3 regions of the Exiguobacterium sp. RM11 genome follow, and region 2 is predicted to be linked to each of the others. Evidence: predicted binding sites of a transcription regulator. Region 2 holds the regulator's gene; each other region holds the start of a gene.
What was found. Region 2 encodes Rex, which represses fermentation and respiration genes when NADH is low (regulators of the CRP and FNR family bind a similar motif). Its sites were predicted from a motif close to TTGTGAAATATTTCACAA; they were not measured.

Region 1 (6,913 bases), 130 kb from region 2:
AGTTGAAACGAGCGTTACCAAAAATCAGTCAAAAGATACTGACCGCACAACTCCGTGATTTAGAAGAACAAGATATCGTCATCCGGACCGTCTATCCAGAAGTCCCTCCCCGTGTCGATTATCGCTTAAGCGAGTATGGGAAAACACTAATCCCGATTCTCGAAGCGATGAACGAATGGGGAATGCGTCACGCGGAACGGATGCGCTCCAACTAGTTGTCCACATGTGGATAACCGTTTTAACCGATTTCATTTATCACTTATCCACAGGAGGTCGTCATGATTCATTATCCACAGTTTACCGGTCATCAAATCGGTGTCACCGCTCCCTCGTCAGGTATACCAACAGAATTACACCATTTATTGCATCAAGCAGAACAGAAGTTTTCCGATCGAGGGTTCACGTTACAATTCACTCCGAATGCGTGGAAACAACAATTAGGGAAGTCCTCCCCGGCTCGCGTACGAGTAAATGAATTGACCAATCTCCTTCAAAACGACAATGTCGACTTGATCATCCCGCCCTGGGGTGGGGAACTCTTAATGGAAATCCTCGATCAAATCGATTGGCAATCCTTACCCGCGAAATGGATGCTCGGTTATTCAGATACGAGTTTGTTACTCTTCGTCTATACATTAAAAACCGGAATCGCCTCGGCCCATGGTCCGAACCTGGTCGATTTACGTGCGGATATTTGGGATGAGACGAGTTCACGCTGGTTAGATGTATTGTCGACGCGGGTCGACGAGACGGTCATCCAACGCTCGTCTGAGAAGTTTCAAAAGGAATGGCAGCATGACAATCCGACGCCACACCTGTTTCATTTGAGTGAAACAACGGAATGGAAAGCGATTGGGGGTCAACACGCGACAGGTCGATTGCTTGGTGGATGTCTCGATGTGCTCTTACATACAATCGGGACACCGTATGGCGACGTCAGGACATTCCAACACGATTACCTGAATGATGAACCGATTCTTTGGTATTTTGAGAATGCCGAGATGAACGTCCCCGCATTAAAAAGGACCCTCCTTCAAATGAAGTGGGCCGGTTGGTTCGATCAGACGTCTGGTATTCTGTTTGGACGAAGTGATGCCCCATCTGTGCATCAAGACTATACGACTGAGATGGTGTATGAGGAGCTCCACCACATGTTAGAGGTTCCTATCTTTTTCGATATCGATTTCGGACACGTTCCGCCGCAGATGACGCTCGTCAATGGGGCCCACGCTTCCGTCCAAGTCGAGCATGATCAAGGGACTTTGATTCAAACGTTCAAGGGCTGATGCGTCAGCCCTTGATTTGTTGTAGTAATAATTCTAAACGTTTGCGAAACAGTCCTTGCGGGAATTTCGCTACTTGTTCTTCGATGACCGATACCCAGTCGTCTCCGCATCCGTTCAATGTTCCCCTTAATAACCCTTCGTAGTAAATCGCGATATCGACTAAACTATGTGCTTTCCACTCGTCTCTGTTTTCCCATAGTGCCAATAAACACTCTCTTCCTTTTTCCGATTCCCCTCGAAAAGCGTAGTACACACCTTTCGCCATCGAAATCGCCGCAATGAACGGCTCAACCTCTGTCGTGAGTGATTCCATCAACTTGACGTTTTCCCCTAACAGATCAATATGTCGATATTCCATCGCATAGAGCGCTTCGGAAAGTGCCACTTTGATTTCTGCCAAGCGGTCTTCCGTGAATTGAATGTATTGCTTCGCCTTTTGTAAAGACTCACGAACTTGCATTTCATCGTTCAAATAGAGCGCACAAATCGAAATGGTGCGATACACGTCGTCCGCACGGTAGTAGATTCTTGTTCGTTTCATATACTCGAGCACGTCTTCAAGCTGTCGAATCGAATCTTCCAAATCCTCATCACAAAGAAGGTTTTTAAATACAATCAACATGACGTACTCAGTTCTCGTTTTCGTTTTCATGTATTTCGCATCAAGAAGTTCGATCGCGTCAATCCGTTCAAGCGATTCTTCAAATCGGTTCCACATCAATAAATAATAAGCCTGGCTGATTCGTCCCATTGCCAATTCCTCAGACTCACCTAGCTTCTCAAAAATTTCAATGGCACGATCGTAGTAGGTCAATACCTTCTCATTTTCTCCTTCTTGAAAGTACGTATCCCCATACAACATGTATGCTTTACCTTGCCACACGGAGTTCATTTCTTCTTTTAAGTATGGGGAAAGCATCTGTCGTATTTCTTGATCTGGCCGCGAAACGAGTGTCATTTCTTCATATTCTAACTGCTCGACCATCGTCTGTAGTTCAGCTTCTTTCGGGTCAGTCAATAACTGCTGCATCGACACATCTAACCGACTTGCGAGTTCTCGTAAGCTACGCATCGATGCCTCCGCTTTCCCATTTTCAATCATACTGAGCATCGATTTCGTGACGATCCCTTCCGCCAACTGCGTTTGGGTCATTTTCTTCTGTTTTCGTAACGTTTTAATTCGTTCACCAATCATATGCCACCTCTATAAGTTAAATTATATTGAACTTTATGTTTACATTTCACTCGCTTGCCTTTATGCTAATGTTAAATCACATTTAACTAATTTGCAAAGGAGTGTTCTCTATGAAATTCTTTTCTTCCAATTTATCGATATTATTACTCGGTAAATTCATGTCACTGTTCGCATCCAACTTATTTACGTTCGTAGCAGGATTAACGGTGTTGACGACGACTGGATCTGGATTACAATTCGCATTTGTTTTACTGGCAGGCACATTGCCACGCGTTCTTTTGTCGCCATTTGCAGGCGCTTATGCGGACAAACTTGACCGAAAACGAGTCATCATCAAAATGGAGTCTCTGAATGGAGGATTATTTTTACTCGCAGGGATCGCAAGTTTGCTTTGGACGTTCGAAGCACCTGCCTTTTATGTCATCACATTCTTCTTATCTATCGTTTCCACCTTCTTATCGGTCACGCTATCGAGTTCGATCCCCCTTCTATTCGAAGAGGAAGAGCTTCAACGTGCCAACTCTCTCATTCAGAGCATCATCTCCATCTCAAGTATCGGCACTCCGCTTCTTGCCGGAGCACTGTTTAAACTTATACCGATTCCAGCTTTTTTATTCAGCTCAGCCCTATTCTTCATGATTGCCGCCTTGCTTGCTTCTCGACTCACATTTCATCAGAAAGAGGTTGCTCCAATCGAACAATCCACCTGGGAAGATGTACGGTCTGGTCTCTCTTATTTGAAGCAGCAACGCGTTTTATGGACAGTCGCCGTTCTAGCTGCCTTCTTGAATTTCTTTTTCGTCGCGACAGAAGTGTTGTTCCCGATAGCCGCGCTACAAGAGGTCGGTGTGTCCCCGTTTCAATTCGGACTCCTTGAAAGCATGGTCGCCATTGGTTTTTTAGTCGCTTCCTTACTTCATGCCTTACCGTTATTCAAAATCAAACATCGCTTAGCAACGATGCGATCCGCGTTGACCATTCTTAGCGTTCTGTTCGTCGGACCCGCCATTCCATTATATTTTAACTTCAACGTCCTCACGTCAATTTTCTTTTTCGCGGTCTTCGCTTTATTGAGTGGTTTCTTGATCGTACGTGTCAACATCCCGATTCAATTGTTCCTCCAAACGAATACGGATCCGAACTATTTAGGGCGCGTCATCGGTGTGCTCGAATCACTCGCGATGGGGATTACGCCGATTGGATTTATCCTATTTGGGGTATTGAGTGATCTCGTCTCTGTTGCCCATCTCTACACCGCTTGTATGGTGGGTCTACTCATCTGCACGTTCGTCCTCACGTACCGAATACGTCAAGACATTCGAGCAGAACGAGATTCAGCTCAGTCAATGGATCGCGTATCATAGAAAAAAGACATCGAACGAATCAGTTCGATGTCTTCTCTGTTGACGGGAGTACCCGCTTTTCTAATAAAAATGGTCCGAATGGGATGACGGATGCCATGACGGCAAGCGTCAGCACTTTGAATCCCCAGCGCAAGCGCCACGCCATGTACATGGCCGCAAGTACGTAGGCCACAAACAAGAAACCGTGCGCTGCGCCGACAATACTGACCGCGAGTGGAATACCCGCCATATACTTCAATGGCATCGCGATAAACAGTAACAACAAGAAGGACACACCTTCTGTGTAGCCAAGCCATTTAAAATGAGTCGTAGTCATATGCGTTCTCCTTTATCTCTGTAGGCTATATCTATCGTAGCCGAAACATGAGAGGTTTGTCACAGGAGAGTGCATAAAAGTTACGAAGCTATTTGACGATTTGGTGAACGATGCAATACTTTCGTTTCGACGAAGTTGCGAAGGAACAAACCATCGACTCCGATTTTCCCTGCGTTATGTCCAGCAACCAAAATCAATACAGATACGATCAACATCGTTGGGTTCGTACTGACCGTTCCAGAGAGCAAGAAAGCCATGTTCATGACAAGACCGAAGAACGCCGCGCTACGTGTGAGTGCTCCGAGCAATAACCCCAACCCGACCAAAAATTCACCATAAGGAATCAGGACATCGAATAATCCAGCGTTCGGAATCGCAACGTTTTCTAAGAATGCAGCCCACCATCCTGCGACGGCTGGATGTTCTCCAGTCGCGAGTGTCACCGCGTTGTTTAAGAATCCTTCCGTTCCAAAGCCACCTGTGATTTTACCCCAACCTGCTGTTAACCAATGATACCCGAGCCATACACGTAACACCGTCAAGATTGCCGTAGCGATGTTATGATTTTGCCAAAATTTCGTGAACATGATGATTCCTCCCTTTCAAGAAGTTGAATAAATGAATAATGTGATTACATTCACAATATACCACCTATGTTCACTATTTCACATATGTATTTTGCTTTGTTCATGATTCGTCCATATGTACGTCACACTCTATTCACATCCAGCAAAAAGACGCCTACTCGAGGCGTCTTTGAGAAGTTTACAACGTTACTTCTTGAGGTGGCTGCCCTTTCTTGTTCATCACACGCATCGATTCTGGTTCGATTTTGAGAATGACCAATTTCGGATCGTCCGGACCATCAAACCAGCCTTCGAGTTTGTCGTTCCACACTTTTTCTTTCATCGATTCATCGTCTGACACAGTCGCTTTCCCTAAGATTTCTAAGTAGGTGTCCCCCACTCCATCTCCGTCATAACCAATCAAAATATGCGTATATGGATTCTTCTCTAATTCCTCCACCTTATCTGTATCGTTCGAGGTTGCTGTGTAGAGTGTAAAATCATCATGGAAAAATGTCATGTAACGACTATGTGGCTTCACTTTATACACGGTCGCCATCGTCCCTACATCACTTGAATCTAAGATCTTTAAAGCTGTTTCTTTTGCACTCATTCCGAATTCCTCCTTCATGATTTGTCGCTCGTATACTGTTCCCTCAAACTACACGATTAAACACAAAAAAACCTGCTCGCCGATGCGAGCAGGTATCATATTCCTTAGAAAGAAAGATTAGATTTTTTCAACGTTAGAAGCTTGTGGTCCACGAGCTCCGTCTGTGATTTCGAAAGTTACTTCTTGGCCTTCTTCAAGTGTTTTGAAGCCGTCGCCTTGGATTGCTGAGAAGTGTACGAATACGTCGTCTCCGCCTTCCATTTCGATGAAGCCGTAACCTTTTTCTGAGTTAAACCATTTTACTTTACCTGTGTTCATGAATGAACCCTCCTGAAATAAACGCTATGCGTTATAGTAGTGCCTTACTAGAAAAAACTTGACCAAAAAAAATACAAGCCTCTGGATTATCTAATGAAAAATAATCCCAAGCACTTGTGAATTATGATTCCAGCTATTCTTAATTAAGCACATATTGAATATAACACGACTAGATGCTTCTGTCTAGTAAATACTTCTGATTGCTAAAAAACGAGGTGAAACGGGTACATGCTAAAGAAGATGATGCTAGGAGGATTTATTATGAAAAATGCAAAGGACCCACAATCAATCGCATCGATGATTACCTCATATTCTGATTGGTCGGAAGAAAACCTCATCCAACGAACACTCGAATGGCATCGTGTCACTCGCGAGACATCTTACTCAGAGCAGCAACATTCCATCCCTTGCCGAATTCCAATGACTGAGCGCATTACGCCTGTTCAAATGTCACTCCCGCTCGAACAAATGGACGGAATGGTTCGTCCTGTTTGGATGCGCCGCCTCGATGCGGAATATTTGAATCTGATGCAGGTCACAAAACAACGTGTTGATGTGACAGACTATGGCGCCGTCGGGGACGGACAAACGGATTGCACGCTCGCTTTTCGTCTCGCCCTCCGCTCCAACCGCCGCGTCTTTGTCCCGGCAGGTGTGTATATCGTTCGGGGCATTCGCCTTCCTTCGAACTGCGTGTTAGAAGGTGCCGGACAGGACGTCACCATTCTAAAACTATCCGATCGTGCCCCAAAGCATCGAAGACTGTTACGAAACGCCACCCCATTTGCGGGAAACCATCATATCGAGGTATGTCACCTGACACTCGATTGGAACGTCGCACGATTAGGCGATGTGAAACGAACGACGAGCGGTGACACGACATCGAGTGCCTTGACGTTTGCGCATGTGACGTATGGTTGGGTGCATCATGTGACGGCTAAAAATGCCGGTCTTCATGCGTTCGACATCACGTCTCCACACTATCATTACTTAGGGGACGGCCTCCGTGCCGCAAACGGCAGTCGGTATATTCATCTTAATCATCTCGAGGCGACGAACTATGGGGATGACGGAATCACGACACACCATAGCGATGCCATTTATATCACTAACTGTTATTGTCATCACCCTCATGGTCGAACGCATGCCCTCGGATTCTCAAATTCGAACGGCATTGAGATTGACGATGGATCGCGGCACGTCACACTCGTGAACAATAAAAGTGAAGGATGTTTTGGCGGAATCGAAGTAAAGG
Region 2 (6,913 bases):
TAGCGATGAGACAAGTGATGTCCATGCGTTTGAACCAGAGTATTTGCGACTCGCTGAAGCGGAAGCGAAATGGTTAGAGGGTCAAAACAATGGCTGACGTTAAAATTCGTCGAATGACGTGGCTCGATGTCGAAGAAGTGACGAAAGTCGAAGAAGCGTCGTTCTCCATTCCTTGGACAAAAGAGGCGTTCATGAACGAGATGCTTCGAAATGAACAGGCTATTTATTTTGTCGCGGTCCATGACAAACGGGTCGTCGGTTTTGTCGGAGTATGGCAAATCGTCGACGAAGGACACATCACGAACATTGCCGTCTTACCTGAATTTCGTGGACAAGGGATCGGCAATCAACTGTTAGCGGAACTTGTCGCGTTTGCCAAGTCAAAGGGGCTTGTCGGATTGACGTTAGAAGTCCGCGTGTCGAACGTAGGGGCGCAAAAACTGTATGAACAGTTTGGGTTTATGCAAGCGGGACGAAGAAGACGCTACTATCAGGATAATAATGAAGACGCCTATATTTATTGGGCGAAGTTAGGAAGTGACTCAGAATGAACACATCACTGATTCTCTCGATCGAGTCGAGCTGTGACGAGACGTCTGTTGCGCTCGTCAAAGACGGAAAGACGCTCTTGTCGAACGTCGTCTCTTCTCAAATTGAGAGCCATAAACGATTTGGTGGCGTCGTCCCTGAAGTGGCGTCTCGTCATCACGTGGAGCGGATCACGTATGTCATTGACGATGCGTTGAGCGAAGCAGGCGTGACGATGGAAGACGTCGATGCGGTCGCCGTCACACAAGGACCGGGTCTCGTCGGTGCCCTTCTCGTCGGGATTAGTGCGGCCAAAGCATTGTCGTTCGCCCATCAAAAACCGCTCATCGGCGTCCATCATATCGCGGGACACATTTACGCGAACGAACTCGTCGAAGAGATGGAGTTCCCACTCGTCTGTCTCGTTGTCTCGGGTGGACATACAGAACTCGTCTATATGCCAGAACACGGTGTCTTCGAAGTCATCGGGGAGACACGTGACGACGCAGCAGGTGAGGCATACGATAAGGTCGCGCGCACGCTCAGTCTCCCATATCCGGGAGGTCCTGCGATTGACCGCTTGGCAGCGGTTGGGGAAGATACGTACAACTTCCCACGTGTTCGTCTCGAACCGGGTAGCTTCGACTTCAGCTTTAGTGGCTTGAAGTCATCGGTCATCAACGCCGTACACAATGCGGAGCAACGTGGGGAGACGGTCATTCCGGAAAACTTGGCAGCGAGTTTTCAAGCAAGTGTCGTCGAAGTGCTCGTTGAGAAAGCGATTCGCGCTGTAAAAGAAAAAGGAGCGAAGCAATTGCTCGTTGCTGGTGGTGTCGCGGCAAACCGTGGACTTCGCGCAGCGCTTCAAGAAGCGACTGCTGCTGAAGGGATTCAACTTGTCATCCCACCACTCGATCTTTGTGGAGACAATGCCGGCATGATTGGGGTCGCGGCACATCACGCGTATGTGCGCGGGAAGCGCGATACACTAGCGATGAATGCGGTTCCTGGGTTATCCTTAGAAGAGAGCATGACAGTCTAGGGGGAAATAGAGACATGACGAAACGCATCATCATTGGAGGACTCATCGTACTACTCGTCGTCGCGACGTTTTTACAAGTACGAGAAATCATCCGCGCTTACAATATCGCCTATCAAGAGGAAATTGTGCCAAAAGAGACACGAGTGAAGTCGTTGACTGGAGAAGAGTCATTAGAGGGTATTGGTCGTGTGACCGGAGAGAATACGCTCATCGAGTCATTGTATGGTTACACAAGTGTCATCGACCAAGAGCCAGAGCGTGTGATCGTCGTTGATCGTAATCTCGGCGTTCAGCCAAAAGCAAGCGATGCTTACTATGAAATTGAGCGGGGTCGCGAGGCAACAGAAGAAGAGGCTGCGAAGTTTGATGATTTGATCGAGGAGCTCGACGAACAGCAACTGTTCGCACAAGTCATCTCGACACACGAGGCACGCTATGTGACGAATGACGAAAAATCGATGACGTTCTATAAAGTGTTCACACGTGACGTCGATACGAACGAGGCGGTCTTCTTTATCGCTGAGGACGGGACGAAGCTCGATTTCCATACGGTAGGATTCCAACCGTTACGATACTTTTAAGATAAAGAGAGGCCAGCGTATTAAAAACGCTGACCTCTTTTTTGCTGTTCACGCTTTCGGTTGTCGATAATTCTCCCGATGCCACGTGTTGATGCGGCTCACGATGAACACGAGAAGGGCGAGGATCCACATGAAGAGCGTCTCTTCATAAAAGTGGGCCCACACTGATCCCGGTGCATAGAACGTGTGAACCGTCACATCGACCGGCCAGACGACGATACGGATGAAGAGTGTGCTCATGAGCAGGCCACTGAAAAGACTGAGTAGAATCCCTGGCCACGTCTGAATGATGAAGCCGATCACGACCGGTAAAAAGTAAAAAAGAATAGAAGGGACAATCGTCGGCTCCCCGCGGATGAGTTCAGATACGAACTCGGTCCCGGTTGGCACGATATAGGCCAGTCCCGTGAGGAACGCTTGAATGAACTCGATTCGCATGGCACGTGTACGCATCATGTATGGAGTTCCTCCCATTCCGCATAGAGTGCGGTGATTGATTCTTTCGCTGCGTCCGATTCGGTCGACAACTCCTGGGCACGGGCGAAGTCGTTGAAGACGTCCGGCTCACAAAGCAACTGTTCAATCTCGTCGAGACGATTCTCATGTTGCTCAATCGCTTGCTCAATCTCTTCGATGCGCTGTTTGATTCGGCGCTCTTCCCGTTGTTGTTCCTTATCGGCACGCTGTTTTTTCACGACGACCTGCTTCGTCTCTTCACGGGCGAGTCGTGCGAGTTCTTCGAGCTCTTCTTTCTTCTCGACGTAGTACGAGTAGTCACCGAGATATTCATCGATGCCGTTCGGCGTGATTTCTAACACACGCGTCGCGAGACGGTCGATGAAGTAGCGGTCGTGCGAGACGAAGAGAATCGTACCTGGATAGTCGAGAAGGGCGTTCTCTAAGATCATCTTCGAGTCGAGGTCCAAGTGGTTCGTCGGCTCGTCCAAAATGAGGAGGTTCGGTTGCTCAAGCTTCAGCTTGGCCAACGTGAGACGTGCGCGTTCGCCACCGGATAGTTCATGGACACGCTTCATGACGTCATCCCCGCTGAAGAGGAACTGTCCGAGAAGGCTGCGTACTTCTTGCTCGCGCATGAGCGGCCAGTCGTTCCAAATCTCGTCGATGACACGGTTCGCGTCCGACAAGTTTTGTTGTTCCTGGTCGTAATAACCGATCTCGACGCCGGTTCCGTAACGAATCTCACCCGTGAGGGCGGCTTGTTGTTTCGTCAATACTTTGAGAAGTGTCGACTTTCCGACCCCGTTCGGACCCACGAGAGCGACGGATTCCCCGCGTTGTAGCTGGAAACGGAGATTTTGGGCAATCGGTTCTTCATACCCGATGGCGAGGTCACTCGCGCTCAACACATCGTTCCCGCTCTGTCGTTTGATGGAGAACGAGAGGACAGCACTGCGTTCGTCACCGTCCGGAGCATCGAGGCGGTCGACTTTCTCCAGACGCTTCCGTACGCTTTGCGCCCGTTTCGTCGTCGTCGCCCGGGCGATGTTTCGCTGAATGAAGTCCTGCATCTTGGCAATCTCTTCTTGTTGCGACTCAAACTGCTTCTTCTCTTGTTCGTAGAGAGCGGCCTTTTGTTCGAGATACTTCGTGTAGTTCCCGACGAAGCGGCGGCTCCGATGACGTGACAGCTCATAGACAACCGAGACGACGCGGTCGAGGAAGTAGCGGTCGTGGGAGACGATGAGGACGGCACCTTTATAGCCGCTCAAGTACTTCTCAAGCCAGGCGAGCGTCTCGATGTCCAAATGGTTCGTCGGCTCGTCCAAGATGAGCAGGTCGGGACTTTGAAGGAGCATCTTCGCCAAGGCGAGACGCGTCCGTTGTCCCCCGGAGAGCGTGTCGATCCGACGTTCGAAGTCGTCCGGATAGAAGCGCATCCCGTGAAGGACCGAGCGGATGGTTGCTTCATACTGGTAACCACCGCGCTCTTTGAACGTGTGCTGCTCTTCATCGTAAGAGGAGAGGAGGCGTTCGTACGCAGCGGCGTCGTTTAGAATCCGTTCGGATCCCATGTCGGCCTCCATGCGACGGAGCGTCTTCTCTTGCTCGATCAAGTCCGTGAAGACGGTGAGCATCTCGTTCCAGATCGTCTCGTCGGATTCGAGCCCTGAGTCTTGGGCGAGATAGCCGATGGTGACGTCTTTTGGTTTCATGATGTCCCCGGAGTCATAGTTGTATTCACCGGCGATGACTTTCAAAAGCGTCGACTTCCCGGCCCCGTTTCGGCCGACGAGGGCGACGCGTTCGCCTTCCTGGATTTCGAGTTTGACGTTTTCTAAAATCGGCTCGACGCCGAAGGATTTGGATAAGTTATTGACTTGCAGTAGGATCAAGTGAAAAACCCCTTTCTCTCTATTTAGTATACTGTATTTTTCAGCGATTTTAGGTATATTCGTTGAGTGGTCATGTGAATTCGTTTACAATCAAGGTGTATGAAATTCAGATTCGTTTGTAACGTGTCGTAAAAAGGAGGCTCTTTCCGTTGAGTCAAAACGAACCAAAGATTCCACAAGCGACAGCCAAACGGTTGCCACTATACTATCGATTTATTCAAAGCCTGCACGCATCAGGTAAACAACGTGTCTCTTCAGCAGAACTGAGTGAGGCGGTCAAGGTCGATTCGGCTACGATTCGCCGTGATTTCTCGTACTTCGGTGCGCTCGGTAAAAAGGGATATGGCTATAACGTGCAGTATCTGTTAGACTTTTTCCGAAAGACACTGAATCAGGACGAGATTACGAATGTCGCCTTGGTCGGGGTCGGTCACCTTGGGACGGCATTCGTCAACTATAACTTCCTTAAAAACAATAACACACATATCGTCGTCGGGTTCGATGCAGACGAGACAAAAGTCGGCACGACGATGTCAGGTGTCCCAATTCATCACGTCGATGAGATGGAACAGATCATGAAGCAAAACAAGATCGACGTCGCCATTTTGACGGTACCTTCTGCCTATGCGCAGTCCGTCGCAGACGACTTGGTCCGTTTCGGCATCAAGGGCATCTTGAACTTTACACCGGCACGACTTACCGTACCGGACACGGTTCGCGTCCATCACATCGATTTGTCGATTGAGCTGCAGTCACTCATTTACTTTATGCAACACTATCCAACCGCTGAGGGGGTCCATCAATAATGGAATTACTAGCATCATCACTCGTCGTCGGGATTCCGGGTGGGGCGAGTCTATTCATCATCGCCATCATCGCGCTCATCATCTTCGGACCGAAGAAATTACCGGAGTTTGGTCGCGCGGCCGGACAAACGCTTCGTGAGTTCAAAAATGCAACGAACGGCATGATGAACGAGCACGACGAGAACGACAAGAAAGCTATCGAAAAGAAAGAGCAGTAAGCCATGAATCATCAACCTGATCAAGAGCGGGAACTCACCGATCACTTGACAGAGCTGCGGAGACGACTGATGCTATCTGCATTTGTCGTCTTTGCCTTCTTTTTGATGGCTTTGCCGAGTGTCAAATATGTACTCGCGTACTTGCAAGAAGATCTCGTCGAACGCGGGCTCGAACTGAACGCCTTTGGGGTCGCGGACCCGCTCATGATTTACTTGAACTTGGCGCTCATCATCGGCCTGATTGCGGCGAGCCCATTCCTACTGTATCAAGTGTGGGCGTTTGTCGCACCCGGTCTGCATCCGAATGAACGAAAAGGTACGCTCGCTTATATCCCGATCATCTTCGGATTATTCTTGATTGGCCTTGCGTTCGCCTACTACTGGTTATTCCCGCTTGTCCTCGATATCTCGACGGACCTCGGGCAAGACCTTGGACTCGAACAAATCATCGGAGCGAACAATTACTTCACGTTCTTGTTGCAACTGACGATTCCGTTCGGTCTATTGTTCCAATTGCCGGTCGTGACGATGTTCTTGACCCGGATTGGTGTCGTGACACCATACTTCTTATCGAAGATTCGTAAGTATGCGTACTTCGCGCTATTCGTAGTCGCGGCATTCATCACACCACCGGATTTGACGTCGCACCTTATGGTGTCATTGCCACTCTTCTTCCTATATGAAATCAGTTTATCGATTTCACGCGTCGCCTACAAAGGGGTGTTGCGCCGGGAGAAAGAAGCGATGGTGCAAGAACAGATGGATTTAATGAAACAGATGAATGAAAAATGAGCATCGTTCCGTAAGTGGAATGATGCTTTTTTGTTGTGACATACTGTTATGATAGGATACGAGCGATTGAGAAATTTTTCCATTTTGTATGCTATAATAAAACGAGGCACATATGTAAGGGAGGATGCACGATGATTCGGGAGTACAACGGAGAGGACTTTATATTGCTAGGCACGATGACAACCATCTTACTGTTTTTCTTATTTTTCTCTATACAATCTCGATTGCGACGTCAATTCATCGTTTCGTCGTTGCTACTCGTGACTGGCTATATCTTCTTTTTTGTCGGAATGACAATCGTACGTGGTTGGGACGCGATCGGCTGGCTTGCACTAGGGCTGATCTTGTACGTGCTTGGTATGATTCTTCACGTTGGCATTGTCATTTATCAGAGAGTGAAAAGTAGACGTGAAGGAGAGTCTTGAAAGAGTCGTTCCAATCAAGTTATGAGGAGGTAAAAAGGATGAATGACATTATCATTTTGCTCGTATTGCTGTTTGGACTGACACTGGGAGTCATCATTTCAACGTATCAAATGATTCGAACGAAGAAACAAAGGCCTTTTCCATTCATCTTGAATACAGTATTGGTC
Region 3 (6,913 bases), 260 kb from region 2:
TGAGGCGTCATGCCGTCTTCGTCCGTTTCAAAGAAGACGGCCCAATCAATGAAGAGGTCACGGAAGAGCTCGGCATCTTTCAAATGCCATGTCCCTTCCGACGCGATCTCTTGAATATAGTTTGTCCATTGTGTGCTTCGCGCAAGAGCTGCTTGCTCATATAACTTTTTCAGTTCGGCAAGCAATTCGGACTCTTCGACGAGCAAAGGGAAGGGAATTACTTTCCGGTCTTTTTTCATCGGCGCGGTCCTCGCTTGTTCGCAGGACGTTTGACGACAGGAGGCTTCTCCTCAATCCGTTTCTCGATTACATCGCCACGGTAAATCTCGAGTTCTTTCAATTCGACACCGAGTTGACGCGCGAATGATTTCAAGTGTGGTAAATCGTCCGTCGTCACGAGAGAAAGGACGGTCCCGCCTGCGTTACCACGAGCCGTACGGCCTGAGCGGTGGATAAAGTCATCGATGGATTCTGGTAAATCGAAATGGACGACGTGCGTCACATCTTCGATATCGAGCCCGCGTGCCGCGAGACCCGTCGTGATGAGGAGCGGGTATTCGCCTTTACGGAATTCACGAAGCGTCTCGACGCGTTCGCGCTTTCCTTTCAAGCTGTCGAGCATGCGGTAGTCCACTTTCAACTTTTCAAGCTCCCCACGAAGTGGTGGCAAGAACGAGCGGTTATTGATGAACGCGAGTGCCTTTACGCCATCGACGTGCGAAAGACGGCGTAACAGTTCGGGTTTGTAGCGACGCGTCGTCAACAAGTAACCGTACGTCACTTGATCGCTGACAGCACGTTCGATTTTGATATGTGCCGGCTCGTTCATGAACGGTGCCGACCATTCTTTGAGTGAATCGGTGAGTGTTGCCGAGACGAGTGCAAGTTGACGCTCATGCGCGGTATGCTTGATGATGCGCTCAGCCGCCTCTGTCAAACCGCTGTCGATGATTTGGTCGGCTTCATCGAGAATGACGGTATGTGTCTCATGGAGCTTCAGCTTTTTCTTGTCAATCAATTCGACGAGACGTCCCGGTGTCCCGACGATTAAATGCGGCTTTTTCTTGATTCGATCGATTTGACGTTTCAATTCGACACCGCCAATGAACGAGCCGATGCGAACATCGCCTTTTTCGGTGAAGCGTTGTGCGACCTGTTGGATCTGCATGACAAGTTCACGAGTTGGAGCGACGACGACGACTTGGATTCGATCGTTCGAGGGATCAATTTTTTCAATCGCTGGGAGCAGGTATGCGAGCGTTTTACCCGTTCCGGTTGGTGCCTCGATTGTCACGTCTTTTCCATCTAATAGTAGGGGAAACGCCTCTTTTTGGACCGGCATCGGCTCGTTAAAGCCCATCCGTTCCCACGTCTCGTTAATAAAAGGTTTTGTAAAATTCATAATAGGTCTCCTTATCTTTAGGCAAAAACAAAGGAAGCGAAAGCGCTCCCTCGTCAAATATAGCGAACATGTTCCTGACCATCTTCCATTGAAGAACGTAACGTCTGTGTATACGTTTGACCGTCTTCGATGAGTTGGATGTGGGCATCCGCGCCTTCTGCTGTCAATTCCACTTTCTCAATCGTGAATCCTTGATAAACGCGATACTGTAACTCGGACGTCATTTTCTCGAACGGTTTCAGTTCCGGATGTGTCGTGATGACATGGATTGGACGCGACAAAAGTCCGGCGAGTAATTGGTCGCGATAATCGATAAAATCTTCGTTCTCGATGTCATCGTCAAAGCGAATCCAAAACCCTCCATCTTCAAATTCTGTGATAAATCCATCACGCTTTTCACCGGCTTCTTCGACCTTCAATGAGATGCGATCGCCGACTTGAAAGGCGTGGCTTGGTGTTAATGGTTCGTACGTCATGAGTAGAACCCCTTCCTCTTATACAATGTTCTGCCTTCATTGTGTCTGATACGACACAAAAATTCAAGTTCTAACCGAGTGATGTGAGATTTATCACCCCAAAAACTGTATAGTTCGTCACAGAACAATCAAATTAGTACAGATCATAGTTCGACCCTAATGAAATGGGATTTAGCTGTTTCAAACTATATAATTAATCGAATATAACAGTTTGTAAAACGCTTTCAAAAACGGCTATTTCATCACGTTCATAAGATTGTTACAAGTTTCACAAGAATGTAAAACATATTGTTCACGTTTTCACGTACACTCACAGTATAGATAACACGCAGTTACTTTCGAGAATGAGGAGTGAATCAACATGGCAACCGAAATCAAATCCGCATGGTCAGGTTTTATCCCTGGTCAGTGGACGAATGAAGTCAATGTCAGTGAGTTTATCCGTTTGAATCGTCATGAATACACAGGGAACGATACGTTCTTAGCAGGTCCGACAGAAGCGACAAACGTTCTTTGGAATCGTGTGATGGAACTGACAAAAGAAGAGCGTGAACGCGGAGGCGTTTGGGACGTCGATCAACACACACCATCGACAATCGTGTCGCATGGACCAGGTTACTTAAACAAAGAGTTAGAGAAAGTCGTTGGCGTTCAGACGGATGAGCCGTTCAAACGTTCGATTCACCCAAATGGCGGGATTCGCATGGTGGATGCCGCACTCGAATCATATGGTTTCGAACCAGATGAAGAAATCACAAAAATTTATTCAGAGATCCGTAAAACACATAACCAAGGTGTGTTCGATGCCTACACGCCTGAAATGCGGGCCGCTCGTAAATCAGGGATTATCACAGGTCTTCCGGATGCGTACGGTCGTGGACGCATCATCGGTGACTATCGCCGCGTCGCGCTCTACGGAATTGATTTCTTGATGGCAGAACGCAAAAAAGACTTGGCGAAACGGGGTGGATTCTTATCTGAATCAGACATCCGTGACCGGGAAGAACTATCGGAACAACTTCGTGCGCTTCAAGAACTCAAGCAACTCGGAGCCGCTTATGGATTTGACCTCGGCCGCCCTGCTGAAAACACGCAAGAAGCGTATCAATGGGTGTACTTGGCATACCTTGCTGCGATTAAAGAACAAAACGGTGCCGCGATGTCACTCGGACGCGTCTCGACATTCCTTGATGTGTACGCTGAACGTGACCTTGAAGCTGGTCGTTTAACAGAGTCGGACGTTCAGGAAATCGTCGATCACTTCATCATGAAGCTTCGGATCGTCAAATTCTTACGGACACCAGACTATAACGAATTGTTCTCAGGTGACCCGACTTGGGTAACGGAGTCAATCGGTGGGATGAGTGAAGATGGTCGCTCGAACGTCACGAAGAGCTCGTTCCGATTCTTACATTCACTCACAAACCTCGGTCCTGCTCCAGAGCCGAACTTGACCGTTCTCTGGTCGACGAAGCTACCAGAAGGCTTCAAACAATACTGTGCGAAAATGTCGATTGAAACGTCAGCGATTCAATATGAGAACGATGACTTGATGATGCCGCAATTCGGTGACGACTATGGCATCGCATGTTGTGTGTCACCGATGAAGATCGGAAAACAGATGCAATTCTTCGGTGCGCGTGCCAACATGGCGAAAGCCCTTCTTTATAGCATGAATGGCGGACGTGACGAGAAGAGCGGTGCTCAAATCGCTCCTGCTTGGGAGATGAATGCAGAAGATGTGCTCACGTACGAAAAAGTATATGCCGACTTTGACCGTACACTCGACTGGTTGGCAGAACTATACGTGAATACGCTCAACGTCATTCACTTCATGCATGATAAATATGCGTACGAACGCATCGAAATGGCGCTTCACGATCCAGAAATCTTACGGACGATGGCTTGTGGGATTGCGGGTCTCTCTGTAACGGCAGATAGTCTTTCAGCAATCAAATATGCAAGCGTCAAACCCGTTCGTAACGAAGAAGGAATCATCGTCGACTTCAAAACGGAAGGCGACTTCCCGAAATTCGGTAACAATGACGACCGTGTCGACGCGATTGCCGTGGAACTCGTCGAATCGTTCATGGAAAAAGTACGGAAACATAAAACATACCGTGACGCGCTTCATACGCAATCGGTCCTCACCATCACATCGAACGTCGTCTACGGTAAGAAAACAGGGAATACGCCAGACGGTCGCCGTGCTGGTGAACCATTCGCTCCAGGTGCCAACCCGATGCATGGACGGGATACGAAAGGTGCGGCTGCATCGCTCTCATCTGTTGCGAAACTTCCATTTGAACACGCACAAGACGGGATCTCGTATACGTTCTCAATCGTACCGAAAGCACTCGGAAAAGAAGAAATCGCACGTGAACTCAACTTGGCGGCACTTCTCGATGGGTATATGAGTGGAGAGCACAAAGGACATCACTTGAACGTCAACGTCTTCAACCGCGAGACGCTTCTCGACGCAATGGAACATCCGGAAGAGTATCCACAACTCACGATCCGCGTATCTGGATATGCGGTCAACTTCATCAAGTTGACACGTGAGCAACAGATTGATGTCATCAACCGTACGTTCCACGGTTCGTTGTAAGTAAAGGCTTAGCGGCCTTCCACGGAGGGCCGCTCATTCGTTAGGAGGTCATTTCGATGACAATGGGATATGTACATTCGGTCGAATCATTCGGAACAGTTGACGGCCCAGGGATTCGCTTCATCGTCTTTTTACAAGGTTGTGCGTTACGTTGTCTCTATTGCCATAACGCGGACACATGGGATTTCAAAAAGAATAACCACCGCTCGGCTGAAGACGTCATTCAAGAGGCGCTCAGTTACCGACCGTTCATGGAGGCATCGAACGGCGGCATCACAATCTCAGGTGGTGACCCACTCGCGCAACCTGAATTTTTAGAGGCACTGCTGCGTGAAGCGAAAAAGCATGGGCTCCATACGACACTCGATACGTCCGGTGCACTCCGTCCTCCTAACTTGGATGCGATTTTAGATCACACCGATCTCGTCTTACTCGATATCAAGCATATCGACGACGACATGTGTAAAAAATTGACGGGACGTAGCAATGCCAACACGCTCGCGCTTGCCGAACACCTTTCCGAGCGCGGAACGAAAATGTGGATTCGCCACGTCCTCGTACCTGGATGGACGCTTGAAGAAGGGGTGCTTCGTCGTACCGCCGCGTTCATTCAAAAGTTAGACCATGTCGAGAAAGTCGAGATTCTGCCTTACCATGAGATGGGCGTCTATAAATGGGAGGCTCTCGGACTCGATTATCCCCTCAAAGGAACAAAACCCCCGACGTCTGATGAAGTCGAATGGGCGGAAGGAATCTTGCAGGGAACTGTATAAAAGATAAGCGCAGGCCGCTCGGCCTGCGCTTATTTTTTATATTTAGAAATTAGATAAAGGTTTGGACAATCAAAAATAAATTTAATGAGATGACAATCGCTGTGATGCCCCATCCAATCCATGTCGTAAAGCGATGATTCACAAGCCCGCCCATTAACTCTTTATTACTCGTAAAGAGAAGCAGAGGGATGAGGGCGAATGATATACCGAAAGAGAGAACGACTTGACTCCAAACGAGAGCGTTTGACAAGTTGACACCGGAAAGAATGAGTAAGAGTGGAGGAGCCATCGTAATCGCACGACGTATATAAATCGGAATATGCTTTTGAATGTACCCTTGCATGACGACATCCCCGGCCAATGTTCCGACAGATGCACTTGATAATCCGGCAACCATTAAGCCGATGCCAAATAACATGGCAATTGGTGATCCTAAAAAAGAGTCAAACTGCTGGTGAGCGATTTCTAAATCGTTTACGAACATCCCATTCTTATAAAAGACGGCAGCTGCGATAATCAACATACTGGCATTGATTGCACCAGCGAGGACCATTGCGATTGTCACATCAATTCGTTCAAATTTCATGATGCGTTTTCGTGCTACCGCATCTTTTCCCTTGATTCGCCGTTGTGTCAAAGCAGAGTGCAAATAAATAGCGTGCGGCATGACAGTTGCACCTAATATTCCGGCAGCTAATAAAATACTCTCTGTCCCGTCAAAACGAGGTATGAGGAGACCTGACAAAAGGGGTTTCACTTCGGGCTGAGAGCTAAACGTTTGAATGGCAAACGCAAGAGCAACGACGAGTAGCATCCCAGTCACAAGCGTTTCAAGTGGTCGATAGCCACGTCTTTGTACTTCTAAGATGGCAAAAGAACCGGCCGCGGCAAGTAGTGCTGCTTGAATGAGCGTTATATCAAACACAAGGTAGATCCCGAGTGCCGCACCAACAAATTCTGCCAAATCAGTGGCCATAATCATTAATTCGGCTTGAATCCATAAAAAGACTGCGGTCTTCTTAGAGAAGCGGTCACGACAAATTTCAGGTAAGTTTTTCCCAGTCGCGATTCCGATTTTAGCAGACAGCGTTTGGATTAATCCGGCCATCAAGTTTGCGATTAAAATGACCCATAAGAGTAAATAACCAAATTGAGAGCCTGCTGCAATATTAGTTGCATAGTTTCCAGGGTCGATGTATGCGACCGAAGCGACAAAAGCTGGACCTAGAAAAGGGAGAAGTGTTTTTAATTTTTGAGTCATCGAGCGATGTATTCGAATTAATTCGACTTCATTCAACATGACAGATCCTTCTTTCTTGCCTAATGGTTAATTTGTTTACTTAGGTAAACTTTTTAAGTATATGGCAAGTTTACGCCTGCCTAGAGAACCTGTCAAATTACAATAAAAAAGGACTGCGAGCAGCTTCGCTCACAGTCCAACGAACTTATATCCGCCGTTTTTTCTTTTCTAATACCCGTGCTTGCTCTGCTTGCTTCTTCTCCATGTAGAGAAGCTCACGCCCGAGTTTGACGTAGCTTGCATAGCGTTTCGCATCTAACGTACCGTTCGTTAGCGCCTCTTGGACGGCGCAACCCGGTTCTTTATGATGAGAGCAGTCGCGGAAGCGGCATGTCTCGGCAAGCGCTTCGATAT

Region 1: AC5LIL_RS13750 (DoxX family membrane protein) is a predicted target of Rex. The motif match lies at 4,787-4,804, and genes of this name have one in related genera.
Region 3: pflB (formate C-acetyltransferase) is a predicted target of Rex. The motif match lies at 2,135-2,152, and genes of this name have one in related genera.

What each region holds. Positions count from the first base shown of each region.
Region 1 is NZ_CM187558.1:2,623,201-2,630,113, forward strand. It holds gene AC5LIL_RS13725 (winged helix-turn-helix transcriptional regulator) at 1-215, shown strand, start outside; gene AC5LIL_RS13730 (S66 family peptidase) at 279-1,286, shown strand; gene AC5LIL_RS13735 (helix-turn-helix domain-containing protein) at 1,291-2,481, opposite strand; gene AC5LIL_RS13740 (MFS transporter) at 2,592-3,845, shown strand; gene AC5LIL_RS13745 (DUF3817 domain-containing protein) at 3,865-4,161, opposite strand; gene AC5LIL_RS13750 (DoxX family membrane protein) at 4,242-4,748, opposite strand; gene AC5LIL_RS13755 (pyridoxamine 5'-phosphate oxidase family protein) at 4,927-5,340, opposite strand; gene AC5LIL_RS13760 (cold-shock protein) at 5,458-5,658, opposite strand; gene AC5LIL_RS13765 (glycoside hydrolase family 55 protein) at 5,920-6,913, shown strand, end outside.
Region 2 is NZ_CM187558.1:2,495,663-2,502,575, reverse strand. It holds gene tsaB (tRNA (adenosine(37)-N6)-threonylcarbamoyltransferase complex dimerization subunit type 1 TsaB) at 1-97, shown strand, start outside; gene rimI (ribosomal protein S18-alanine N-acetyltransferase) at 90-551, shown strand; gene tsaD (tRNA (adenosine(37)-N6)-threonylcarbamoyltransferase complex transferase subunit TsaD) at 548-1,570, shown strand; gene AC5LIL_RS13000 (hypothetical protein) at 1,585-2,151, shown strand; gene AC5LIL_RS12995 (hypothetical protein) at 2,200-2,607, opposite strand; gene AC5LIL_RS12990 (ABC-F family ATP-binding cassette domain-containing protein) at 2,604-4,505, opposite strand; gene AC5LIL_RS12985 (redox-sensing transcriptional repressor Rex) at 4,655-5,311, shown strand; gene tatA (twin-arginine translocase TatA/TatE family subunit) at 5,311-5,529, shown strand; gene tatC (twin-arginine translocase subunit TatC) at 5,533-6,321, shown strand; gene AC5LIL_RS12970 (hypothetical protein) at 6,453-6,746, shown strand; gene AC5LIL_RS12965 (hypothetical protein) at 6,785-6,913, shown strand, end outside.
Region 3 is NZ_CM187558.1:2,231,800-2,238,712, reverse strand. It holds gene AC5LIL_RS11680 (hypothetical protein) at 1-239, opposite strand, end outside; gene AC5LIL_RS11675 (DEAD/DEAH box helicase) at 236-1,402, opposite strand; gene AC5LIL_RS11670 (hypothetical protein) at 1,456-1,878, opposite strand; gene pflB (formate C-acetyltransferase) at 2,240-4,486, shown strand; gene pflA (pyruvate formate-lyase-activating protein) at 4,543-5,259, shown strand; partial or broken gene AC5LIL_RS11655 (Nramp family divalent metal transporter) at 5,327-6,559, opposite strand; gene rsgA (ribosome small subunit-dependent GTPase A) at 6,705-6,913, opposite strand, start outside.